DNA from 2 places in the Viridibacillus sp. NPDC096237 genome. Region 2 is predicted to be linked to the other one. Evidence: a T-box and tRNA genes for the amino acid it is inferred to sense, from the RefSeq annotation. Region 2 holds a T-box; the other holds one or more tRNA genes.
What was found. The T-box of region 2 lies ahead of leuS (leucine--tRNA ligase). A T-box ahead of a tRNA ligase gene usually reads a tRNA of that ligase, here a tRNA-Leu.
Positions count from the first base shown of each region.

Region 1: it encodes a tRNA-Leu, which carries the amino acid that the T-box ahead of leuS (leucine--tRNA ligase) is inferred to sense. The anticodon was not compared.

Region 1 covers NZ_JBNNTI010000006.1:81-3,505, forward strand. Annotated here, with positions in the region: rRNA gene rrf (5S ribosomal RNA) at 106-221, shown strand; tRNA gene ACQKMD_RS05795 (tRNA-Asn) at 233-307, shown strand; tRNA gene ACQKMD_RS05800 (tRNA-Ser) at 313-404, shown strand; tRNA gene ACQKMD_RS05805 (tRNA-Glu) at 427-501, shown strand; tRNA gene ACQKMD_RS05810 (tRNA-Val) at 517-592, shown strand; tRNA gene ACQKMD_RS05815 (tRNA-Met) at 615-691, shown strand; tRNA gene ACQKMD_RS05820 (tRNA-Asp) at 695-771, shown strand; tRNA gene ACQKMD_RS05825 (tRNA-Phe) at 801-876, shown strand; tRNA gene ACQKMD_RS05830 (tRNA-Thr) at 884-959, shown strand; tRNA gene ACQKMD_RS05835 (tRNA-Tyr) at 969-1,052, shown strand; tRNA gene ACQKMD_RS05840 (tRNA-Trp) at 1,065-1,138, shown strand; tRNA gene ACQKMD_RS05845 (tRNA-His) at 1,153-1,228, shown strand; tRNA gene ACQKMD_RS05850 (tRNA-His) at 1,278-1,353, shown strand; tRNA gene ACQKMD_RS05855 (tRNA-Gln) at 1,360-1,431, shown strand; tRNA gene ACQKMD_RS05860 (tRNA-Gly) at 1,440-1,514, shown strand; tRNA gene ACQKMD_RS05865 (tRNA-Cys) at 1,527-1,600, shown strand; tRNA gene ACQKMD_RS05870 (tRNA-Leu) at 1,643-1,724, shown strand; gene ACQKMD_RS05875 (hypothetical protein) at 2,025-2,186, opposite strand; gene ACQKMD_RS05880 (hypothetical protein) at 2,500-2,649, shown strand; gene ACQKMD_RS05885 (thiazolylpeptide-type bacteriocin) at 3,190-3,363, shown strand.
Region 2 covers NZ_JBNNTI010000007.1:83,265-103,704, reverse strand. Annotated here, with positions in the region: gene ACQKMD_RS06880 (LLM class flavin-dependent oxidoreductase) at 1-203, shown strand, start outside; gene ACQKMD_RS06875 (isoprenylcysteine carboxyl methyltransferase family protein) at 250-735, opposite strand; gene ACQKMD_RS06870 (type III polyketide synthase) at 794-1,861, opposite strand; gene ACQKMD_RS06865 (class I SAM-dependent methyltransferase) at 2,007-2,579, opposite strand; gene ACQKMD_RS06860 (TIGR01212 family radical SAM protein) at 2,576-3,535, opposite strand; gene ACQKMD_RS06855 (MDR family MFS transporter) at 3,699-4,877, shown strand; gene ACQKMD_RS06850 (CoA transferase subunit A) at 5,005-5,694, shown strand; gene ACQKMD_RS06845 (3-oxoacid CoA-transferase subunit B) at 5,714-6,370, shown strand; T-box leader at 6,594-6,809, shown strand; gene leuS (leucine--tRNA ligase) at 6,906-9,320, shown strand; gene ACQKMD_RS06835 (hypothetical protein) at 9,503-9,811, opposite strand; gene ACQKMD_RS06830 (NAD(P)/FAD-dependent oxidoreductase) at 10,256-11,518, opposite strand; gene ACQKMD_RS06825 (putative polysaccharide biosynthesis protein) at 11,644-13,251, shown strand; gene ACQKMD_RS06820 (pseudouridine synthase) at 13,261-13,968, shown strand; gene ACQKMD_RS06815 (DeoR family transcriptional regulator) at 14,139-14,360, opposite strand; gene pepV (dipeptidase PepV) at 14,704-16,095, shown strand; gene ACQKMD_RS06805 (right-handed parallel beta-helix repeat-containing protein) at 16,208-17,431, shown strand; gene dat (D-amino-acid transaminase) at 17,565-18,416, shown strand; gene ACQKMD_RS06795 (NERD domain-containing protein) at 18,556-19,581, shown strand; gene ACQKMD_RS06790 (diacylglycerol/lipid kinase family protein) at 19,581-20,440, shown strand, end outside.

The DNA of each region.
Region 1 (3,425 bases), on a different contig from region 2:
CCAGTTTTGAGAGAATAATAAAAAACTTTTTTAAAATAGTAAAAAACACTTGCTAAAATTTTAAAAAGATGATATAATTATTCTTGTCCTTAGGTAATACAATAGTCTAGTGATGATGGCAAAGAGGTCACACCTGTTCCCATGTCGAACACAGAAGTTAAGCTCTTTAGCGCCGATGGTAGTTGGGGGTCTCCCCCTGTGAGAGTAGGACGTTGCTAGGCGATCATATTATTCCGAAGTAGCTCAGTGGTAGAGCATCCGGCTGTTAACCGGACGGTCGTAGGTTCGAGTCCTACCTTCGGAGCCATTTTTGGAGAGCTGTCCGAGTGGCCGAAGGAGCACGATTGGAATTCGTGTAGGCGAGTAACCTTGTCTCAAGGGTTCAAATCCCTTGCTCTCCGCCATACAAATTCTTATTTATTATATGGCCCCTTGGTCAAGCGGTTAAGACACCGCCCTTTCACGGCGGTAACACGGGTTCGAATCCCGTAGGGGTCACCATTTACAACATTACACGGAGGATTAGCTCAGCTGGGAGAGCACCTGCCTTACAAGCAGGGGGTCGGCGGTTCGATCCCGTCATCCTCCACCATTTCAATTAATAATACCATTATCGCGGGGTGGAGCAGTTCGGTAGCTCGTCGGGCTCATAACCCGAAGGTCACAGGTTCAAATCCTGTCCCCGCAACCAAATGGTCCGGTAGTTCAGTTGGTTAGAATGCCTGCCTGTCACGCAGGAGGTCGCGGGTTCGAGTCCCGTCCGGACCGCCATTTTTAAAAAAAGAATATTAAATTATTATGGGTCAGTAGCTCAGTTGGTAGAGCATTAGATTGAAGCTCTAAGTGTCGGCGGTTCGATTCCGTCCTGACCCACCATAATAATGCCGGTGTAGCTCAGTTGGTAGAGCAACTGACTTGTAATCAGTAGGTCGAGGGTTCGACTCCTTTCGCCGGCACCATGTTTTTCTGGAGGGGTAGCGAAGAGGCTAAACGCGGCGGACTGTAAATCCGCTCCTTCGGGTTCGGCGGTTCGAATCCGTCCCCCTCCACCATTTTTTTATTTTAGGGGCATAGTTTAACGGTAGAATAGAGGTCTCCAAAACCTTTGATGTGGGTTCGATTCCTACTGCCCCTGCCAATTTAATTATAATGGCGGTTGTGGCGAAGTGGTTAACGCACCTGATTGTGGTTCAGGCATTCGTGGGTTCGATTCCCATCAGTCGCCCCATTTAATTTTTGACAATAAAATGATATTGAAATATAATGATAATATTATGGCGGTTGTGGCGAAGTGGTTAACGCACCTGATTGTGGTTCAGGCATTCGTGGGTTCGATTCCCATCAGTCGCCCCATATTATTGGGGTATAGCCAAGCGGTAAGGCAACGGATTTTGATTCCGTCATGCCCTGGTTCGAATCCAGGTACCCCAGTTAAATTTGCGGAAGTAGTTCAGTGGTAGAACACCACCTTGCCAAGGTGGGGGTCGCGAGTTCGAACCTCGTCTTCCGCTCCATTTTTTATTTACGGCGGCATAGCCAAGTGGTAAGGCACAGGTCTGCAACACCTCTACCACCGGTTCAAATCCGGTTGCCGCCTCCAATTATTTTTAAAATATCTACATATTGCATGTAATAATATTATGCCGGTGTGGCGGAATTGGCAGACGCGCACGACTCAAAATCGTGTTCTTTCGAGAGTGTCGGTTCGACCCCGACCACCGGTATCATTAGGTTAATTTACGTTACGATTAAAAAGTTAAGAAAGCTCATAAACCTTGATATAACAGGGTTTGTGAGCTTTTTGTATTTTTTGGGTTACGATAGGAAACGATACGAATCGAAATTATTTTACACACTTTTTGCACACAGACAGGTTCATTTTACACAAGTTTTTACACAAGCTGCGATCTGGGAAAACGTGATTGATTAAGGGAAGCAAAATAAAAAAAGCCCATGTTTATTTTTCAAACATGAGCTTTTTTAATAAAATTTAATTTGGACATTGTGAGGCGTTAATTGTTCTTCTACTGATACATTTCTGTAAAAGTATCGATTGCCAATTGATCGTTTTCTTCAATGGTTTCTTTTAGAAGATGTGCATAAGTTCTCATTGTTGTTTCAATGTCTTCATGACCTAAGCGTCTACTTGGGGCTTCCCCCTGTGAGAGTAGGACGTCGCTAGGCAATAAAGCAGTCAGCTGTATGCTGGCTGTTTTTTTATAAAGATGGTAACATCGGTGACGATTTAAAATATGGACTTAAAGGTTTTAAATCGTACCATTTTTCGAGTCCTTACCCTGAAATAAAAGGTGATGAGGATATGAGAGTAGTATACCCAGCTTATAAAAACGCAATTATTTTAGCGTTTGGACACAGATATATCCCGACTGATTTTTATAAACGCTTTAAATCACGAGTTTAATATTCGTTCTAAAAGATTGCCTATTTAATAGACAATCTCTTTTTATTTGAAAAAGTACAATAATAGGAGAGATAAGGATGTCAGAAAAAACAGGGCAATTACTCCTTTTCGATTATGAAGAAACAGCTGATGTAATTATCGATGCTGCTGCACTAATTCTCTCTACTTTTATGTACACGAAAGTATATGTTTCTTTCTTATTAATAAACATAACTCTAAAAACGTAAATTCATGTCCTCCTGGGACGTCGAAGGGTTCAGATAGAATAAGCTTGAACCCAAAGAAGATGCTTCAAATCTTTATTATATAAGGGTTTGGGGCATTTTTTTGTATTTTGAGGTAATCGTTAGAAAACCATTGAAAAAGGTGATTTTGATTAGGGTTTAACACAAGGTTTTACCCAGAAACTAATTCCTCAATAATACGTGCGGTCTGTTCTGAATCATTCTCTCGTAGCTCTTTTAAAAGGTGTTGAAGTAGTAATGTCTATTATCGCATGTCCTAATCGTTCTGACATATAACAATCATCGTTCAGCAGACAAATTAAAGCCGGAATCATGAAACGGTCTGCCTGTTCAAATCAGCTGAACTTCTAAAACAAGTGCTGTCACAGGAAGTCTTGTTGACAGTTAGGAAGGAAAATCCAACACCTAAATCAGATACTTAGGACATTTAAGTATTGAGGAGCAGTTTGTATGAATGGAATGAAAAACTGTAGAAGTCTCGGGTTATGTTATGTATGAAGTAAAAATGAAAGGAGAAAAAAGATGCCAAAAGAATTACGAGAAAAAGAACTGAATGCAAATGAATTTGATTTAGAAGTAGAATTATTAGACTTGGATGAAGTATCAGCAATTCCAGAAACAACAGCTAGCAGTGGCTCAACAAGCTGTTCGGCATCATCAACATGCGGCTCAACATCATGCTGCGGTTCATGTTAATAATCGTCCTAAAGGCTTAGAGTCAGTTGTGTAAAACAACATAAACAAAATAATAACTATTC
Region 2 (20,440 bases):
ATTATCCATATACAATCTATGATTTGCAAAGTATTGAAGAATTCCGTAAAAGATTAATTGTAGGAAATCCTCAACAAGTGAAAGAACAAATTGAAAACTTAGCAGAAGTATACCAAACAGAAGAAGTAATGCTTGTAACGATTGCTTACAATTTTGAAGACAAATTAAAATCCTTTGAATTAATTGCAAAGGAAATACTATAAAAATAACCTCTACTTAGCCAATTTAGCTATGTAGAGGTTATTTTTATTAACTAGAAATCTTATCAGATTCATTAGAAGGGTGATTGCTATATTGTGATAGTGCCTCTTCTTCTATCGGAATACGTATAAGCATCATGCCATAATTAAGCAACGTAAAAAGAATAGCCGTAAAATATTCCTGGAAAATAAGAGGTATGATGGCGATTTCAAGTGCAACAATGGCGTAATTTGGATGTGGCATCCATTTATACGGTCCCTGTTTTACAAGTTTGGCACCTGGTAAAATAATAATTTTGGTATTCCAAAAACGACCAAGTGATTGAATAGCCCAAACACGTGCAAATTGTAGTGTTAAAAAAGCTATTAGTAGAAAAGGCCAGAGCGGGCTCAGTGAAGGTTTGAACCATAAATATTCAACGAGTAGGCTACATAAAAAGAGAGTATGCAACATCACGATAAGAGGGTAGTGTCCCTGCCCAGCTTCAATAGCTCCTTTGTCTTTTTGATATCGCTCATTTGACCGTGCAACCATTAATTCACCCAAACGCTGTATACAAATTAGGGTGAAGACAATAGTAAATAGCAAGTCATCACTTCCATTCTAAGAGTAATAATTCTCCACTAAAGCCAGGACCAAGAGCGGCCATTAAACCGATATCTCCTTTGTTAGCATATTCTGTCATTGTTTTTTCTAGTACATATAAAACAGTAGGTGAAGACATATTGCCATGTTCCTGCAATATAGTTTTACTTGGTATGAGTAATTGCGAATCTATTTGTAAAGCCGTTTCATAAGCAGCCAATACTTTTTTTCCACCTGGATGTGCTACGAAATGATTGAGGTTTGACAGTCCTGTTTTATTAGCTTGCAAAAATTCTCCTACAAAAGGTGCTAGCCAGTTTTCGATAACGCTTGGAATGCTTTTGGCGAAAATGACGTGAAAGCCTGTATTTTCAACAGCCCATCCCATGACATCTTCTGAGTCTGGAAGCCATTTGGAAGCGGTAGCTTGAATAGCGGGTAGTGGTTGACGAGAAGGCGCCATGACAGCATCGCCACAAACGAGTGCACAAGCGACACCATCTCCAAAAAGGGATGTGCCAATAAGGTTACTTTTAGTAAAATCATTAGCCTGGAAGGTAAGGCTACATAGCTCAATACATAGTACTAAAACTTTTGCTGCAGGATGGGCAATACAGTAGTCATTAGCCCGACTAATTCCTGCGGCACCACCGCCACAACCTAAGCCCCAAATAGGGATCCGTACAACATGCTCAGAAAAAGGGAGTTTGTTCATAATTCGAGCATCAATACTTGGCGTGGAAATACCAGTACTAGAGATAAATACAATCGCATCAATATCCTTCGTACTTACCCCACCAGCTTTTTCTAAACATCGCTCAATAGCAGTAACGCCAAAAGAGACAGCATGCTCAATGTAAAGTCGATTACGTTCAGCGAAATCATGATCTTGTTTATACCAATCAATTGGCATAGTAAGATGGCGATTAAGAATTTCACCATTTTCAAAAACTTTTAGATAGCGCTCGAGTTGAGTTATTTTTTGTGAAAAAAGAGTACGAACAAAATGCTCAGCTTGAGTTTGTACTAATTTAAACGGAGGATTATATGTACTAACTGCATGGATTTTTGGCATACTGATTCTCCTTATTAATATAGAATGTTATTAGTATCACTATGTGTAATACCTTTTATTCATGTATTTTTTAAAGGGAATGAGTTGAAAAAAGACTTCTATTACCTGAATGAACGGTAATAGAAGTAATAAATTGGTAGTCAGGCTATGGTAGGTCCTTCATTTTCTCTAGAGCGATGATAAATGGAGGATCATTCTTTTGATTAATAAATTCATAACGTAATACATGAACATATTTTTGTGGAAGGTCACTAACAAAGGCTAATAATCTGTCGCGCTCATCCTTGCCACCTTCATGACCATGATACACAACGAGAATAATCATACCACCAACATGTAGTAGGTCTAGTAAGTTTGAAACAGCTTCGATTGTAGTATCAGGCTTTGTGACAATTGAGTGCTCACTGCCAGGTAAATAACCGAGATTAAAAATAGCTGCTCTAATAGGTTCTGAAACATATTGTTTTACATTTTGATGTCCATCTAAAATAACTGTGGCTTGCTTGTCTAATTGGCTTTCAGCAAGGCGTGACTTTGTTGCGTCAACAGCTTGCTGCTGCACATCAAAAGCATAGACATGACCTGTATCACCTACAAGCTCTGCTAAAAAGGCTGTATCATGACCATTACCAGCTGTCGCATCAACAACAGAATCGCCAACTACTACTGTATCTGCTAGTAAAGCTTTTGTGTATTGCAGAACGCGTTGAAGTTTCATTTAGTTGTCACTTCCGCATTGTAAAGCTTCCCTTGCCAGCTACCTCGTCTTTCTAGTTCGGCATCAATGCCATTTAAAACTTCCCACTTGTTAACACTCCACATTGGACCAATCATTAAGTCGATAGGTCCGTCACCAGTAATTCGGTGTACGATCATTTCAGGGGGAATAATTTCTAGTTGGTCAGCTACCAGCTTAATATATTCATCCTTATCCAGAAATTCAAGGATACCTTTTTCGTATTGTTTAACCATAGGTGTACCTTTTAATAAATGAAGTAGATGAATTTTAATCCCTTGTACATCAAGATTAGCGACAGCTCGTGCAGTCTCCATCATCATTTTATTTGTTTCTAGAGGTAACCCGTTAATGATATGACTACATACTCGAATATTATGCTTGCGTAATTTTTCGACGCCTTCAACATAAGTCGCAAAATCATGTGCACGGTTAATCATTGTCGCTGTTTTTTCATGGACAGTTTGTAAACCTAGTTCTACCCATAAATAAGTTCTTTCGTTAAGTTCAGCTAAATATTCAACGACATCATCAGGTAAGCAATCAGGTCGGGTAGCAATACTAATCCCCATAACACCTTCTTGGGCTAAAGCTGCCTCAAATTTCTCTTTTAAGATTGGTAATGGAGCATGTGTATTTGTATACGCTTGGAAATAAGCCATCGTTTTGCCGTTTTTCCATTTTTGCTCCATCTTATGTTTAATTTTTTCGAATTGAACTGGAATTGGGTCAACGCGATCACCAGCGAAGTCTCCCGAGCCAGCTGCACTACAAAATGTACATCCACCAAATGCTACAGTACCATCACGGTTTGGGCAGTCAAAACCTGCATCCAAAGCTACTTTATATACTTTGTGACCAAACTCGTCACGTAAATATCGATTCCATGTATAATAACGTTTCCCATCAGAAGGGAACGGAAATAAATTTTCAGTCATGCATTTTCACTCCTCTAACGAACTATTTTAACATGGGAATGGCCTATACATCGAATCATTTTGTTTAAGTGAAAAAAATAATAGAAAAAAGCTTATTGGGGTTGTTGAAATAGTGGAAATGAAATAAAATTATTTAGTTACACGAAACAATGGGGGTATGGGGATGCCGAAAAGTGTCTGGTTATTAATTATTGGGATGCTTGTAAATGTTACAGGTAGTTCGTTTTTATGGCCGTTAAATACAATTTATATGCATGATCATCTAGGGCAATCTCTATCTGTGGCAGGACTTGTGTTAATGGCAAATAGCGCTGCAGGTGTTGTTGGTAATTTACTAGGTGGTTATTTATTTGACCGATATGGCGGTTATAAGGCAATAATGTTCGGCATTATTGTGACGATTTTAGGTCTAATCGGCTTAACGATTTGGCATGGTTGGCCACATTATGTGTGGTTTTTAACACTTATTGGTTTTAGCGGTGGAGTAGTATTCCCAAGTATGTTCGCAATGGTAGGTACTGCTTGGCCTGAAGGGGGTCGACGTGGATTTAATGCGATTTACTTAGCTCAAAACTTAGGAGTAGCGATTGGGCCAGCTCTTGCAGGAGTCGTGGCATCGTATAGTTTTGACTATTTATTCAGTGCGAATTTATTAATGTATATTGTATTTTTCTTTATTGCATTTTATGGATTTCGTTCAATGGGTGAACAATCAATGGGGCCAACATCTGTTGTCAGTGAAAGTAAACACGTGAAGGATAAATCCTCTTTTATAGCACTATTAATATTATCATCAGGTTTCCTATTCAGTTGGATTGCCTATTCACAATGGACGACAACAATTTCATCTTATACACAAGATTTAGGTATTTCATTGAAGCAATATAGTTTGCTTTGGACTGTAAATGGTTTACTGATTGTAATTGGGCAACCACTGATTAATCCGATTGTAAAGAAATTGGAACATCTCATGAAAGCTCAGCTAGTGTTAGGGATTGCCATTTACATCATATCCTTTATTGTAGTGAGCTTTGCAGAATCATTCCAGATGTTCATGGTCGCGATTATCATTTTAACTTTTGGTGAAATGTTCGTATGGCCAGCAATTCCTACAATTGCTAGCGCATTGGCGCCAAAAGGACGGGATGGATTTTATCAAGGGATTGTAAATAGTGCAGCGATGATAGGTCGTATGGTCGGACCCTTCATAGGGGGAGTATTGGCTGATCAACTAGGAATGCATATCATGTTTATCGTTTTAACGATTTTCCTTGCGATTGCGATAATACCTTACATCATGTATGACCGACCGTTGAAAGATAAAAAAACTGAGAGTCTTTGAGATTCTCAGTTTTTTGTTTGTATAAAATACTAAATAAATACATATATTTGCTAGAATTTGAATATTTGATACTTGTTTGCGAAAATAGAAGAGGGAGAAATTTCAAATAAAGAAAGGGGTAAGAAAGGTGAAGCCTATATATACTTCTGCAAGTGAAGCTATTGCTGACATTCAAGATGGTATGACGCTTATGGTTGGTGGATTTGGCTTAGTTGGTATTCCAGAGCAACTCATTTTAGCTTTAGTTGAAAAAGAAGTGAAAGACCTAACCATTATTTCAAATAATTGTGGTGTAGATGATTGGGGACTTGGACTTTTGCTACATAAAAAACAAATAAAGAAAATGATCGGCTCTTATGTAGGGGAAAATAAGGAATTCGAGCGTCAAGTGCTATCTGGTGAAATTGAGGTAGAACTGACACCTCAAGGTACACTAGCCGAGAAAATCCGTGCAGGAGGAGCAGGGATTCCAGCATTTTATACACCTGCGGGAGTGGGGACTCCAGTTGCGGAAGGAAAGGAAACGCGCATATTCGATGGTAAGGAATATGTTTTAGAGGAAGCATTACGTGCAGACTTTTCCTTAATCAGGGCAGCTAAGGCAGATCGTTTTGGTAATTTAATTTATAACAAAACAGCACAAAATTTTAATCCAATCATGGCTGCAGCTGGGCGTTTTACAATTGCTGAGGTAGAGGAACTAGTGGAGCCAGGGGATATTGATGCTAACCAAGTTCAAACACCGAGTATTTACGTCCAAGGCATAGTACAGGCAAAACAGGAAAAAAGAATTGAACGTTTAATGATTCGTTCTTAAAGAAAGGGGACTTTGAGATATGAATGTAAGAGAAATAATTGCACGCCGTGCGGAGCAGGAAATTGCTGACGGGAATTATGTTAATTTAGGAATTGGTATGCCAACATTAGTGGCTAATTATATAGCACCAAATAAAGTGGTTATTTTACAATCAGAAAATGGATTGTTAGGAATTGGACCTTATCCGACAGAGGATGAGGTAGATCCTGATCTGATCAATGCAGGGAAAGAAACGGTGACAACAATCCCTGGCTCTGCTTTCTTTAGCAATGCCGAATCCTTTGCTATGATCCGCGGGGGACATATTGATGTCGCTATTTTAGGTGGAATGGAAGTGTCTGAAACTGGTGACTTAGCCAATTGGATGATTCCAGGGAAAATGATTAAAGGTATGGGCGGAGCGATGGACTTAGTACATGGTGCCAAGAAAATTATCGTTATAATGGAACATGTAGCAAAAGATGGATCGCCTAAGATTAAAAAGGCTTGTGAGCTACCTTTGACAGGAAAGACTGTTGTCGACAAGATCATTACTGATCGTGCTGTCATTGATGTAACACCTTCAGGACTGGTACTAAGAGAAGTGTTTGAAGGATATACAGTAGAAGAAGTTGTCGCAGCTACTGGAGCAAATTTAAACGTTGAAAATGTGCAAGAAAATGTAGTTGTTAGATAAGGTATTTCTATATGAAAAAGAAAGGCATATGAAATACCTTTCTTTTTTTATTGATAAAACTTATATAATTGGTGTCTTTTACTTCACACCTAAATAGAGGGAACTCGCCCCTATACATTTAATAGAGTGTATTCGTTTAGGAAAATATAATCCTATTATTTCCAAATGTTTTTTAAAATTGCTTGTCATTTTCGCTCAATTCGATTAGAATTAGATTCAATATAACAAGACTATGATAAGGAATAGTAAATTTATTTGATTTTCAAGAGAGCTAGCGGGTGGTGTAAGCTAGTAAATGGATAAATTGAACTCGCCTTGGAGTCTGCAATGGTGAATACAAGTGTAACCAAAGCCGTTTTCCGCGTTAAGGAGTCAAGTTGAGTGTCATACACTAATTTGGGTGGTACCGCGGGAAACTTTTTAAGCTCTCGTCCCTTTTTCTAGGGACGGGAGTTTTTGTTTTGTCTATAGAATAGGAATATTATGACAATGCAATTGGCGAAACTTGTTTTGTTAGTTTAAGGAGGAGAAATCATTGAATTTTAATCATCAAGAAATCGAGAAGAAATGGCAATCGTATTGGGCAGAACATAATACATTTAAAACTGTTAATGACGAGTCAAAGCCAAAATTTTATGCACTAGATATGTTCCCTTATCCATCAGGAGCAGGTTTACATGTTGGACACCCTGAAGGATATACAGCAACAGATATTTTAAGTCGTTTCAAACGTATGCAAGGCTATAATGTCCTTCACCCAATTGGTTGGGATGCATTCGGACTACCGGCTGAACAATACGCTCTAGACACAGGTAATGACCCAGCTGAATTTACTGCAAAAAATATTGCGACATTTAAACGTCAAATTCAAGAACTTGGCTTCTCATATGACTGGGATCGCGAAATCAATACAACAGATCCAAGTTACTATAAATGGACTCAATGGATTTTTGTTCAACTATATAAAAAAGGCTTAGCTTATATTGATGAAGTAGCTGTAAACTGGTGCCCAGCACTTGGTACAGTACTTGCCAATGAAGAAGTAATTGATGGTAAATCAGAACGTGGCGGACACCCTGTTGAACGCCGTCCTATGAAACAATGGATGCTGAAAATTACTGCTTATGCTGATCGTTTAGTTGACGATTTAGAAGAAGTTGATTGGCCAGAAAATATTAAAGATATGCAACGTCACTGGATTGGTCGCTCTGAAGGTGCAGAAGTGGTATTCACGGTAGATGGTACAAATCAATCGTTCCGTGTGTTCACAACACGTCCGGATACATTATTTGGTGCTACTTATGCAGTACTTGCTCCGGAACACAAACTAGTAGCAGAAATTACAACAGATGCGCAAAAAGCAGCGGTTGAAGCATACTTAGACGAAGTGAAAATGAAATCAGACCTTGAACGTACTGACCTTGCAAAAGAAAAAACAGGTGTATTCACAGGCGCTTATGCTATTAATCCGATTAATGGCGAAAAGATGCCAATTTGGATTGCTGACTATGTACTTGCAACATATGGTACAGGTGCAATTATGGCTGTACCTGCTCATGACGAACGTGACTATGAATTTGCGAAACAATTCGATTTACCAATCGTTGAAGTTGTAGCTGGTGGAGACATAGAAAAAGAAGCTTACGCTGGAGAAGGAAAACATATTAACTCTGGGTTCCTTGATGGTTTAGGTAAAGAAGAAGCCATTGCAAAAGCGATTGAATGGTTAGAAGAAAAAGGTGTCGGTGAAAAGAAAATTTCTTATCGTCTACGCGACTGGTTATTTAGTCGCCAACGTTATTGGGGCGAGCCAATTCCAGTTATCCATTGGGAAGATGGCGAAGTAACAACGCTTGATGAATCAGAGCTACCACTTATTTTACCTAAAACAGATGATATCCGCCCAAGTGGAACAGGTGAATCACCACTTGCGAATATTGAAGAGTGGGTAAATGTAGTTGACCCTGTAACAGGCAAAAAAGGCCGTCGTGAAACAAATACTATGCCACAATGGGCTGGCTCAAGCTGGTACTTCCTACGTTACATTGATCCAACGAATGATGAAATGCTGGCAGATCCAGAGTTATTAAAACGCTGGTTACCAGTTGATATTTACATTGGTGGTCAAGAACACGCTGTTCTGCACTTACTATATGCTCGTTTCTGGCATAAAGTATTATATGATCTAGGTGTTGTACCGACTAAAGAACCTTTCCAAAAATTATTCAACCAAGGGATGATTTTAGGAGAAGGTAATGAGAAAATGTCTAAATCAAAAGGGAATGTAGTAAACCCTGACGATATCATTGCGAGCCACGGAGCAGATACACTTCGTCTTTACGAAATGTTCATGGGCCCACTTGAAGCATCTATTCCATGGTCTGAAAACGGCCTTGATGGAGCTCGACGCTTCTTAGATCGTATATGGCGTCTATTTATCAACGAAGATGGTACAGTATCAGATAAAATCCAAGCTTCAGATGATACAACTTTAGAAAAAGTGTATAACCAAACAGTGAAAAAAGTAACTGAAAACTACGAGCATATCCGTTTCAACACAGCTATTTCCCAAATGATGGTATTCATCAACGATTGCTACAAAGCAGACGTCGTGCCGACAGCTTATGCTGAAGGCTTTGTTAAAATGTTAGCGCCAATTGCTCCACATATTGCTGAAGAGTTATGGGCGAAGTTTGGTCAAGAAGAAACATTAACTTATGATGCATGGCCAACGTTTGATGAGGCGAAACTAACTGACGACGAAATTGAAGTTGTAGTGCAAGTAAACGGTAAAGTAAAAGCCAAAATTTTAGTATCCAAAGACGCATCTTGTGAAGATTTACAAGAAATTGCGCTCGCAGATGAAAAAATTGCTGAACAAATTGCCGGAAAAGAAATTAAAAAAATTATCGCTGTTCCTGGGAAACTTGTGAATATTGTAGCGATTTAAACTCCGCCACTTTTAATTCTGGTATATAACAAATAAACCACATCTTCTCTTAATTATGCGAGAGAAGATGTGGTTTTTTCATTTTTAGATAATGTGCGGAGTACTAAATTTTCATCTTCAATTACAAAAAAATACACAGCCTTTATTTTAAAAAAAGAAACTGTGTATTTATATTGCGTATTTTAAAAATCTCTCTGTACGGAACCTTTACCTAGGCCAATGAAAAAATCAATGAAGTAAGCAACAACGATTAATATGTGAATGACCCAACCAAGGATAGGAATCCAAGTCAGTAAAGTTAAAATAATCGCTAAAATTGGTACAATTTTTGAGTGACCAGTAACAAAACGTAGGACAAGAACTATTACGTGAATAACGAGCGCAGTAGTTAAAGCTGAATATCCAGAACCAATCATAATAGCTCCGCCTAAAATGGGGATAGCTAATAATAACTCATATAGAAAAGCAATAATTGTAGGGATTAAGAACATATATATTACCTCCTGATTAAATATGATACCCTTTATACGTTTGATAACAACATTAGTTGCAAATTTATTTACATGACGAATTGTAATATTAAGTGCAACACCAAGACGAAATAGAAAATGCCCATAACGATTCCGTTTTTGCGCGATGCTTATCGATACCGAAAATTTCTAATAAGCTTTTCCTTCCGATTACATCCACTGATGCCAAGATTGAGATTAACTACTTAAAAGATAGGGAAAGCGCATCTAATCAATGCTTTCCCTATCTTTTTGTTATGGATTATATATAACAAATTAACTGAGCAATATACTCCGGATCATACACGTAGCAGTTTATTCAAGTGTGATATACATTACCTTTAAACAAAGAGAGTCCATCAAATTAGATTTTAGGGACTCTTTTTTTGAAAAAGGTTTAAGCACAAAAACTACAGACAAGAGATATTAAGATTCAACAGATTGAGCCGCGCTCATCCCTGCAATTCTCCCAGTAACTAGAGCAGAGGTAATATTATAACCACCTGTATAACCATGTACATCTAAAATTTCACCACAAAAAAATAGCCCAGGTTTCTTTTTAGAAGCCATTGTTTTAGGTTCTATTTCTTTTACTGAAACGCCACCACCAGTAACGAAAGCTTTTTCTAGTGGTTGTGTACCATTAACGGTCATCTCAAATGCTACCAATTCTTTTGCAAATAAACGTGTTTTATCGGCAGCGAGATCAGCACCTATAGACTGTGGATCAAGACCAGCACGTTCAAGTAAGAATAATAGCCAACGTTCAAGTACATTGCCTTTCCAAACGTTTTTTAAAGCTTTTTTCGGCTCATCTTTTGCCAATTTAAAGAGCATTTGGAATGCAGATTCTTCGTTGTAATCCATTAATGATTGGATGCGAATTGTAACTGGGTTACCACCGTTTTTCTTCATTTCTTTTACGACAAATTGGCTACAGCGTAGAATGGCAGGTCCACTTAAACCAAAATGGGTGAAAAGCATGTCCATTTGGTGTGTTATTAATGGTTTACCTTTTTTGTTTAGTACGGAAACAGCTACATCACGTAGTGCTAATCCTTGTAGATCGCGAAGGCGGATGAAGTTTTCGTTAGAGAGTAGGGGAACTTCTGTTGGATAGAGATCCGTTACAGTATGACCGGCCTTCTCAGCCCAAGGATAGCCATCTCCTGTAGAGCCTGTTTGTGGTACTGCTTTACCACCCACTGCGACTACGACTGCATTTGAGCGTATTTCTTCGCTATTTGCTAAGCGTACGCCTAGAATCTTGTCGTCATCCATTAATAATTTACTAACGGTTGTACTTAATCGAACATCTACTTTTAAGCGATGTAATTCGTTTATCATGGCATCTACAACGTCTTGGGCACGATTGGAGACAGGGAACATACGCCCATGGTCTTCTTCTTTTAGAGCAACGCCTAAGCCTTCAAAAAAGGCAATGATATCTTCGTTGTTATAAACAGTAAATGGACTGTATAAGAATCGACCATTTCCTGGAATGTGTTTAACGATTTCTTCGACAGGTAGACGATTTGTGACATTACAGCGACCGCCACCTGAGATAGCTAATTTCTTACCTAATTTAGTGCCCTTTTCAAGCAGTAATACTTTCTTTTTTTCAGTGCCAGCAGCGATTGCGGCCATTAGGCCCGAGGGACCCCCACCGATTATTATGACGTCATACATATATGTGAACTCACTTTCTTTTTTTATTTATTATACATGATTTAAATAAACTATTTGAGTAATTGTTCTTTGAGTTGTAAACTATCATTTAGGTTCATTAGATTTACGAAGAATGGAAGGGTTGTATGTCATCATTAATGAAAGGCACTGCCATTTTAACTATTGGCATGTTTTTATCGAAAGTACTTGGCCTCGTCTACATATTCCCGTTTTACGCCATTATAGGGCAAGAAAATGTGGCGTTATATTCGTATGCCTACATTCCATATACGATAATGCTATCGGTGGCGATTTCAGGCGCACCAATTGCAGTTTCAAAATTTGTATCGAAATACAATAGTATAGGTGATTATGAGTCAGGACGAAAACTTGTGAAGTCTGGTTTGCTTATTATGACGATCACTGGTTTTTTATCATTTTTAATCCTTTATTTACTGGCAACGCCGATTGCACATTTAGTTATTAAAGATGAAGAGCAAATTTTTTCTGTTGCTCAAATAGCTTCAGTTATTCGATGGGTTAGTTTCGCGCTTATTGTTGTACCATTTATGAGTTTAGCACGTGGTTTCTTCCAAGGTTATGACCATATGAAACCAACTGCTATTTCTCAATTAATCGAGCAAATTGTGCGTATTATAGCGCTATTAGTTGGTTCGTTTTTAATAATAAAAGTATTTGGTGGTTTAGCAGAGACAGCTGTGTCATTTGCTGTGTTTTCAGCATTTATCGGAGCACTTGGAGGATTAGTGATTCTCTATTATTATTGGAACCGATTGAAGCCGGAGTTTGATTTGAAACTTGCGCAAAGTGTTTCTTCAGGAAAGTTATCATATAAAGAAATCTATTCAGAAGTTATTCGTTATTCCATTCCATTTGTTTTCGTGGGGGTGGCTAATCCACTGTTCCAATTGGTGGATATGCTGACATTCAATACAGCGATGGCGAATATTGGACTTTCTAAAGTAACGGATATTTATCTGGGCATGTTAAATTTCAATACACATAAAATTGTCATTATTCCTGTTATGCTTGCTACAGGTTTTTCAATGGCTTTAGTACCAACGATTACGCAATATTACACGAAAAAAGAACATGGTTCGTTGATAAATGCAATGGATAAAACATATCAAATATTATTGTTTATTACATTACCAGCTGTAGTTGGTATTTCACTTTTATCTACTGATTTGTACCATGTGCTTTATTCAAATAGTGCAGCAGGAGCGAGTATTTTAGCCACCTATGCACCAGTAGCCATTTTATTTGCGTTCTTCCAAGTAACAGCGGCATTACTACAAGGCATTGATTATCAAAAATGGATTGTTTTAAGCTTATTAACAGGCATTTTGATTAAACTGGCGATTAATATTCCTTTGATAGAAGCGATGCAAACAAAAGGTGCTATATTAGCAACAGCGATTGGTTATATGGTTTCGATTACAATTAATATGCTTGTATTAAAAAAAGCGCTAGATTATAGATCAAAACTGGTCATTAGACGTTCAATACTAATCATTGTATTAACTGTTGTTATGGCCGCATTTGTTATTGTCGTGCATAAAGGGTTAACATTGATTGTACCAGATCCTTCTAAAGGGCTAGCGCTAATAAATGTAGTGATTTGTTCATGTGTAGGGGGAGTTGTTTATGCTTTCCTTTCACTACGAATCGGCTTAGCCCAAAAATTATTAGGAGAACGAATCACAAGAATTTCACGCAAGCTTGGAATGTAGGAGGAAAAAATGCGCTTAGATAAATTATTATCCAATATGGGCTACGGCTCTCGTAAAGAAGTAAAACAGTTACTGAAAATGAAAGCAGTAACTGTTGATGGAGAAGTAGCAAAAGATGTTTCGAAACATGTAGACCCTGTAAAACAAAATGTATCAGTACTAGGTGAGCGAGTGCATTATCAAGAATTCATTTACTTGATGATGCATAAGCCACCGGGTGTTATTTCAGCAACAGAAGACTTGCACGATCAGACCGTTATTGACTTACTGGATCCTTTTCACGCACATTTTGAACCGTTCCCTGTAGGACGTTTAGATAAAGATACAGAAGGGTTACTGTTGATCACAAATGATGGTGGATTAACACATAACTTATTGTCACCGAAAAAGCATGTTCCGAAAGTATATTATGCGCAAATTGATGGTGAAGTAACAGAAGCGGATATTGAAGCATTTTCAAGAGGTGTAGTGCTAGAAGATGGTTATATGACAAAGCCTGGCGAACTAGTTATTTTAAACGCAGGCCCTACATCTGAAATAGAATTGACGATTTCAGAAGGAAAGTTCCATCAGGTGAAGCGTATGTTTGAGTCCGTTGGTAAAAAGGTGACGTATTTGAAACGTTTATCGATGGGATTATTAAAATTAGATGAGCAATTAGAACTTGGTGAATATCGTGAATTAACTGAGGATGAATTGAATAGTTTAAAATCTTAAAACAAAAAGAATGACCAAGCGACGCAGCATGGTCATTCTTCTTTTTACATGTTATGAGTTTAAAAGTAAATTTGAAAAGACGTTTTTGCAATCAGCATGATAAATCTAATAAAGGCAAATGGTAACGTCTTGTTCAACGAAAAGCGTGAGATCTAACTCGTCGAATGGTTCTATGATGTCATTTTCACTTTTTTACGCGTCGTTGTCCAGTTACCTCGACTTGGGCTTTCCACCAAGTCATTAAAGGCTAACACATTCAAATCTCTTTGAATGGTGCGAGGAGTGATGCCGAATTCATCGACTAAATCTTGTGTAGTTACAGTCCCATTGCTAAGAATGTACATATACACATCTTTAATACGATTGAGCATCCGATCAGTAGTTGGTTTCAAAGTTGAACCACTCCTTCATCTTAATTCTCATGGCAAAGACTAGCGGACGACAATATATGCGAGGTATTTCAGGCTTTTTTTCTTTTGCCTTAGACATCCCCTTCTCTTAGTTGATCGTCAGAATATGATTGTCTGACAATTCAATTATAACGAAAAATCTAATACTTTTCCAACGTTTTGTTTGGATTTACAAAGTTGTAACAGTATGTTCATAGTTATATGCGAATTATTTTATGGTTGAATTGGTAGAATGTTCGTGTATTGGTAAACTCTATGTTATTTCTATCTTCGAAGAAAGTAACCGTGTAAAATGGATTTATGAAAAGTGTAAGGAGGAACGAATATGGAATGGTTAAAACAAGCTCATGCAAGACAAGACGAATTGATTAAAGAATTACAGGAATTAGTACAAATTGAAAGCGTTTTAGATGAAACAACAATTTCAGCAAATGCACCTTTTGGTGAAGGTCCATTAAAAGCTATGGAATGGTTATTACAAAAAGGTGAAGAGCAAGGGTTATTGACAAAAAATATCGATAATATGGCAGGGCATATTGAAATGGGTCAAGGTGAAGAATTAGTCGGAATCCTTTGTCATGTTGATGTTGTGCCTGCAGGTAGTGATTGGCAACACCCTCCATTTGGTGGTGTAGTAGAGGACGGCAAATTATTTGGACGAGGTGCAATTGATGATAAAGGTCCAACAATGGCTGCTTGGCTCGCTATGAAAATGGTGAAGGATGCAGGTATTCAATTAGATCGCAGAGTACGATTAATTATTGGTTCTGATGAAGAGACTGGATTCCGTTGTGTAAATCGCTATTTTGAAAAAGAAGAAATGCCAACATTAGGATTTGCACCTGATGCGGATTTTCCAATTATTAATGCTGAAAAAGGAATTGCAGTATTGGTATTTAGCCAACAGCAAAAAGTGGCTGAAAACGAACAATTAATTTCTTTCAAAGCAGGTCATCGTACGAATATGGTGCCTGATTTTGCCGAAGCCAAAATTCAAACTGTATCTGCTAATATTGATGAATCATTCCAAGCATATTTAGAAAATAATAGCTTACAAGGTACTATTGAAAAGGCGTCTGATGTATTTACTGTTTCGATTAAAGGTAAGTCTGCTCATGCAATGGAGCCAAATGATGGTGTGAATGCAGCAGTAAAATTAGCAGCCTTTTTGAATACACAATTATCTACTCCTGGGTCAAAAGAATTTGTACAGTTTTTAGTTACTGCATTTGGTGAAGGAACTCGTGGACATGCTTTAGGACTAGCTTTCAATGATGACATGTCTGGTGATACTACACTTAACGCAGGAGTAGTATCATTTGAAGCAGGTAAAGGCGGAGAAGTACAAGTAAGTTTACGTTATTCTGTGACATATCCATATGATGAAAAAATAACCGCAGTTCAGCAACATCTTGCTAAAATCGGATATGCTCTAGATATCGTCGAAAATTCAGCGCCGCATTATGTAGAGGAGAAAGAAGAGCTAATCCAGAAGCTAATTAAAGTTTATGAGCGTAATACGGGAGAAAAAGCCGAGCTATTATCAATCGGTGGGGGTACTTACGCACGGGAATTAAAAACAGGTGTAGCGTTTGGTATGTTGTTCCCAGGCGAGCCTGATATCGCACACCAGGCAGATGAATTTGTTGTAGTAGAAAACTTAGTAAAGGCTGCTGCCATTTATGCAGATGCCATTGTCGAACTTGCAACTAAATAAGATTTACCTTTTTTGAAGTAGAAAAGTATAGTACACTAATTATTAACCCCCTTTCTAATTTTTGGATGGGGGTTAATTATATAATACTCAAGATAAAGGAGATTTTAGATCAATGCTTAATTTTAAGAGAATAAGTATTTTATTTGGAGCAACATTTCTATTATTTAGTCTACTAGTATACATATCAACAGATGCAGCAAATGCCACAGGTGAAGATGATAAGCCTGTCTACACGGTTACCCCTTTATCAGAACCAATCAATGAAAATTATAAGAACTATTCAACATATACAAATGAAACAATGCAATATTATATGTTACGTTCATATCTTGAAAAACTAGAAAATACGGGTGGCGGTACACTGATTTTGAATGAAGGTACATATATAGTTACAAATGCACTGTATGTACCATCTAATGTAACAATTGAATTTGAAGATGGTGTAAAAATTATTAAAGCAACAGATACGGGCACTAGCATGAGCCCATCCAAATCTGTATTCCAATTTGTAAGACCATCGAAAGCAAAAGAAGATGACGCATATGGCAAATTTAAAGGAGAAAAGAATATTTCTTTAATTGGCCATGGGGAAGTAACGATTGATATGGATTTTGATCTTGCTGCTATCGCCATTATTATGGGGCATAACCAAAACATAGTTGTAGATAATATTGCTTTTTTAAATATGTACTCAGGACATTTTATTGAAATGGATGCTTCAAAAAATGTAGTTGTGAAAAACTGTACATTTGACGGCTCTAGAAACTATCTAGGCTATAATAAAGAAGCCATTAACATTGATACACCAGATGCAAAAACAAGTGGTTGGAGCCAAATCTGGAGTAAATTTGACGCTCAGCCAAATTTCAATGTCGTCATTGAAAACAATAAATTTAATCTACTTGACCGAGCAATTGGAACGCATAAATATTCAGGTGGAAAATACCATGATCGTATTATTATTAGAAATAATGAAATTACCAATATGCGTGCAGATGCAATTCGTGTAATGAATTGGTCAAATTCAGTTATTGAAAATAATACCATCACAAATGTAAATGAAGGGAATTTACGTGGTATTTTAGCAAGTGGTGCAGTAAATCCAACTTTTCAAAATAATGTATTCACTAACGTCAGTCGTGCAATGCAATTTATCGTTTGGCAGAATAATGGACCAGGGGAAGAATATGAGCCTATTTTTAATGATTTAAGTGAAAAGAATAAAAAAGCATTAGCTATGAACAAGGGATATAACATGAAAGAAGATTTTATCCGCATATCCAATGAAGAGTTTAAAAATTACTTGAAACCTGAAAAAATATATATAAAAAAATAATAAATTCAATTTATTTTTGACGCTAAAAGTGCAATGAAGTATATTTATTCATTGCGCTTTTTTGATGTTTATGATAAAAATGAGGCAGATAACTAAGAATAATTGTTTAGAAACAACATGAGGAGATGCTTGAATGAAAACGATGCTTTGGAATAACCGTTTAGTAAAAGAGGAAGAAATCCAACTTTCTGTAGAAGACCGTGGCTATCAATTTGGTGACGGTGTTTATGAGGTCATTAAAATTTATAAAGGTTCAATGTTCACAGTAACTGAGCATATTGATCGCTTTTATGAAAGCGCTAAAAAAATTAGTATAGTGATTCCGTATACGAAGGACGTTCTTCATAAAATGTTATATGATTTGATTGAAGACAATGAAATTGATAATGGATATGTCTATTTTCAAATTACCCGTGGTTCTTCACCACGTGCGCATGCATTCCCAGTTACTCCGGTTGAACCTGTCTTCATCGCTTATACAATGAAAGGCGAGCGTTCAATTGAGAAGTATGAAAAGGGTGTAAAAGCTAAATTTATAGAAGATATTCGTTGGTTACGCTGTGATATTAAAAGCTTAAACTTACTAGGTAATGTGTTAGCAAAAGAAGCTGCTCAAAAAGCAGGTTGTTATGAAGCAATCCAACATCGTGGTAAAATCGTAACTGAGGGCTCTTCATCAAATATGTATGGTATTAAAGATGGAGTAATCTATACACATCCAACTAACAACTTAATTTTGAATGGGATTACAAGAAGAGTTATTATGTCACTTTGTGAGGAAATTGGTCTACCTTTTGTAGAAGAAGCCTTCACAACAGAGCAAGCAATTGACATGGATGAATTCTTCATGTCCTCAACAAGTTCAGAAATAACGCCTATTATTCAAGTCGATGACAACATAATCGGTAATGGTAAACCAGGTGAATGGACTAAGAAATTACAAGTTGCTTTTGATGCGCGTGTACAGCAATTAGGATCCTTATAATTTTACAGAATATAGCGATAGAGGAGGCAAATTCGATGCCTTCTCTATTTTTTTTCCATTACCTCATGTAGAATGAAAATATAATGCAGTAGAAATAGCCCTACTTTTGAACGAATTTATTTTAGAAGGGATGCTTATAATGGCACAATTAGTTAAGCTACAAGATTATATTTCACGCTATCAAATTAATTTAAAACGCTATCCATCGCAATTTGTAAGATTAAAACAAATTCAATGGGAGCGTATGAAAAAGGAATGGGAAACTGGTGCTGAAATAGAGCAATGGGAACATGAGTCTGAAGAATTAGAAGAAAAGAAACGCAATCCTTTTTTTAAAAAGGTATTCTCTTTTTCACTTAAAAAGAAAGAAGAAGCTTTTGAGCAAGAGGAGCTTGAGCAAAATGACGAATTACAAGGTGAAGCAATTCTACGTCAAGGCGTAACAGATGAGGATGAATTTCCTGAAGAAATAATGACTTTGGATTTTGAACCAAATATACTGTTTAGACCTCAAACTGCTGAGGAGTTAAAGCGTATGTATATTGATCAACTATTTCAATTTCAATTAAGGTGGGCTAGTTCAACTTTAAGAGAAAAATCTTATGTTGAGCCAAGATATCAACGTGATTCTTTATTAAGAGCATTGACGCAAAATCTTCCAGATAGTTACTTGTTATTCTATTATCCAATTTTACAATTGAAAAAAGCACCAATTGAAATGGGGATTATTTTATTAACACCAACAAATTGTCTTTGTATTCAAGTACTTGAGGAGGAAGATCGCGCTTCGTTTATCGGTAGCGGAGATCGCTTTTGGTTGAAAAAGGTAGGTACAACAGACAAAAAAGTGTTAAGCCCATTAATTAGCTTAAATCGTATGGAATCCATATTAAAACATTTGTTTACACAAGACCAAATTGATATACCAATCCATAAAATTGTCCTATCTCGTAATGGTTTTATCGATTATCCTGGTTCTGCATATGGTGTTCAATTTATTGATAAACGCAAATTTCCAGAATGGTTTTCACTTTTGAAAAAGAACCCATCACCTATGAAGCATATGCAATTTAAAGCAGCGCAATCTATATTAAATACAGTACAAACAACATCATTCCATCGTACAAATTGGGATTCAAAGATCGAAGACAAGGATACGGATTAGTGAAAGTTGTTTTTATTATGAATGAAAAAGCGGGAAATGGTGCTGCAAAAAGGAAATGGAGATATCTTGAAGGGTTTTTGACAATACCATACCAACTAGAGTTTACCGCTTACCCGGGTCATGCAACAGAAATTGCAAAGCGTTACGCAAATAAAGCAACAGAGCAATCTGAAAAGTATTTATTAATTGCGATTGGTGGAGATGGAACGGTTCATGAAGTTGTACAGGGTATTTTAGAGAGTGAAGAAGTATGGATTGGAGCAATTGGTGCAGGTTCTGGAAATGACTTCGGAAGAGGATATGAGACATTTAAAACGGCGACAGAAATCGAAGCATTTGTCGAACAACATAGAAATGGTATGTTAATGGATATCGGTACTATGCAAAGCAATGGTGATACATATTATTATATCAATAACGCAGGAATTGGCATTGATGCATATATAGCTAAAGTGGCAAATGAGTCGAAGCTTAAGCAATACTTCAATATTCTGCGTTTAGGGAAACTGACATATATTTATTTTTTACTGAAGGCATTAATAAATTTTAAAACGTTTTCGGCTAAAGTTGTACATAATGGGCAAGAAAAAGTTTTTGAAAAAGTATGGCTTGTCGTAGCAAGTAATCAGCCATACTTTGGCGGAGGAATGAAAATTTCCCCGTGCTCAATCCCTAATGATCACAATATTGAATTGACCATTGTTTATAAAATTTCACGTTTGAAATTATTGTTCCTATTTAGTACGGTCTTTTTTGGAAAACATACCCGTTTAAAAGCAGTCCAGCAGTATGCAAGTGAAAGATTTGAAGTGAAAATTTGTGACGAGGTTATTGCTCATACAGATGGAGAATTTGCGGG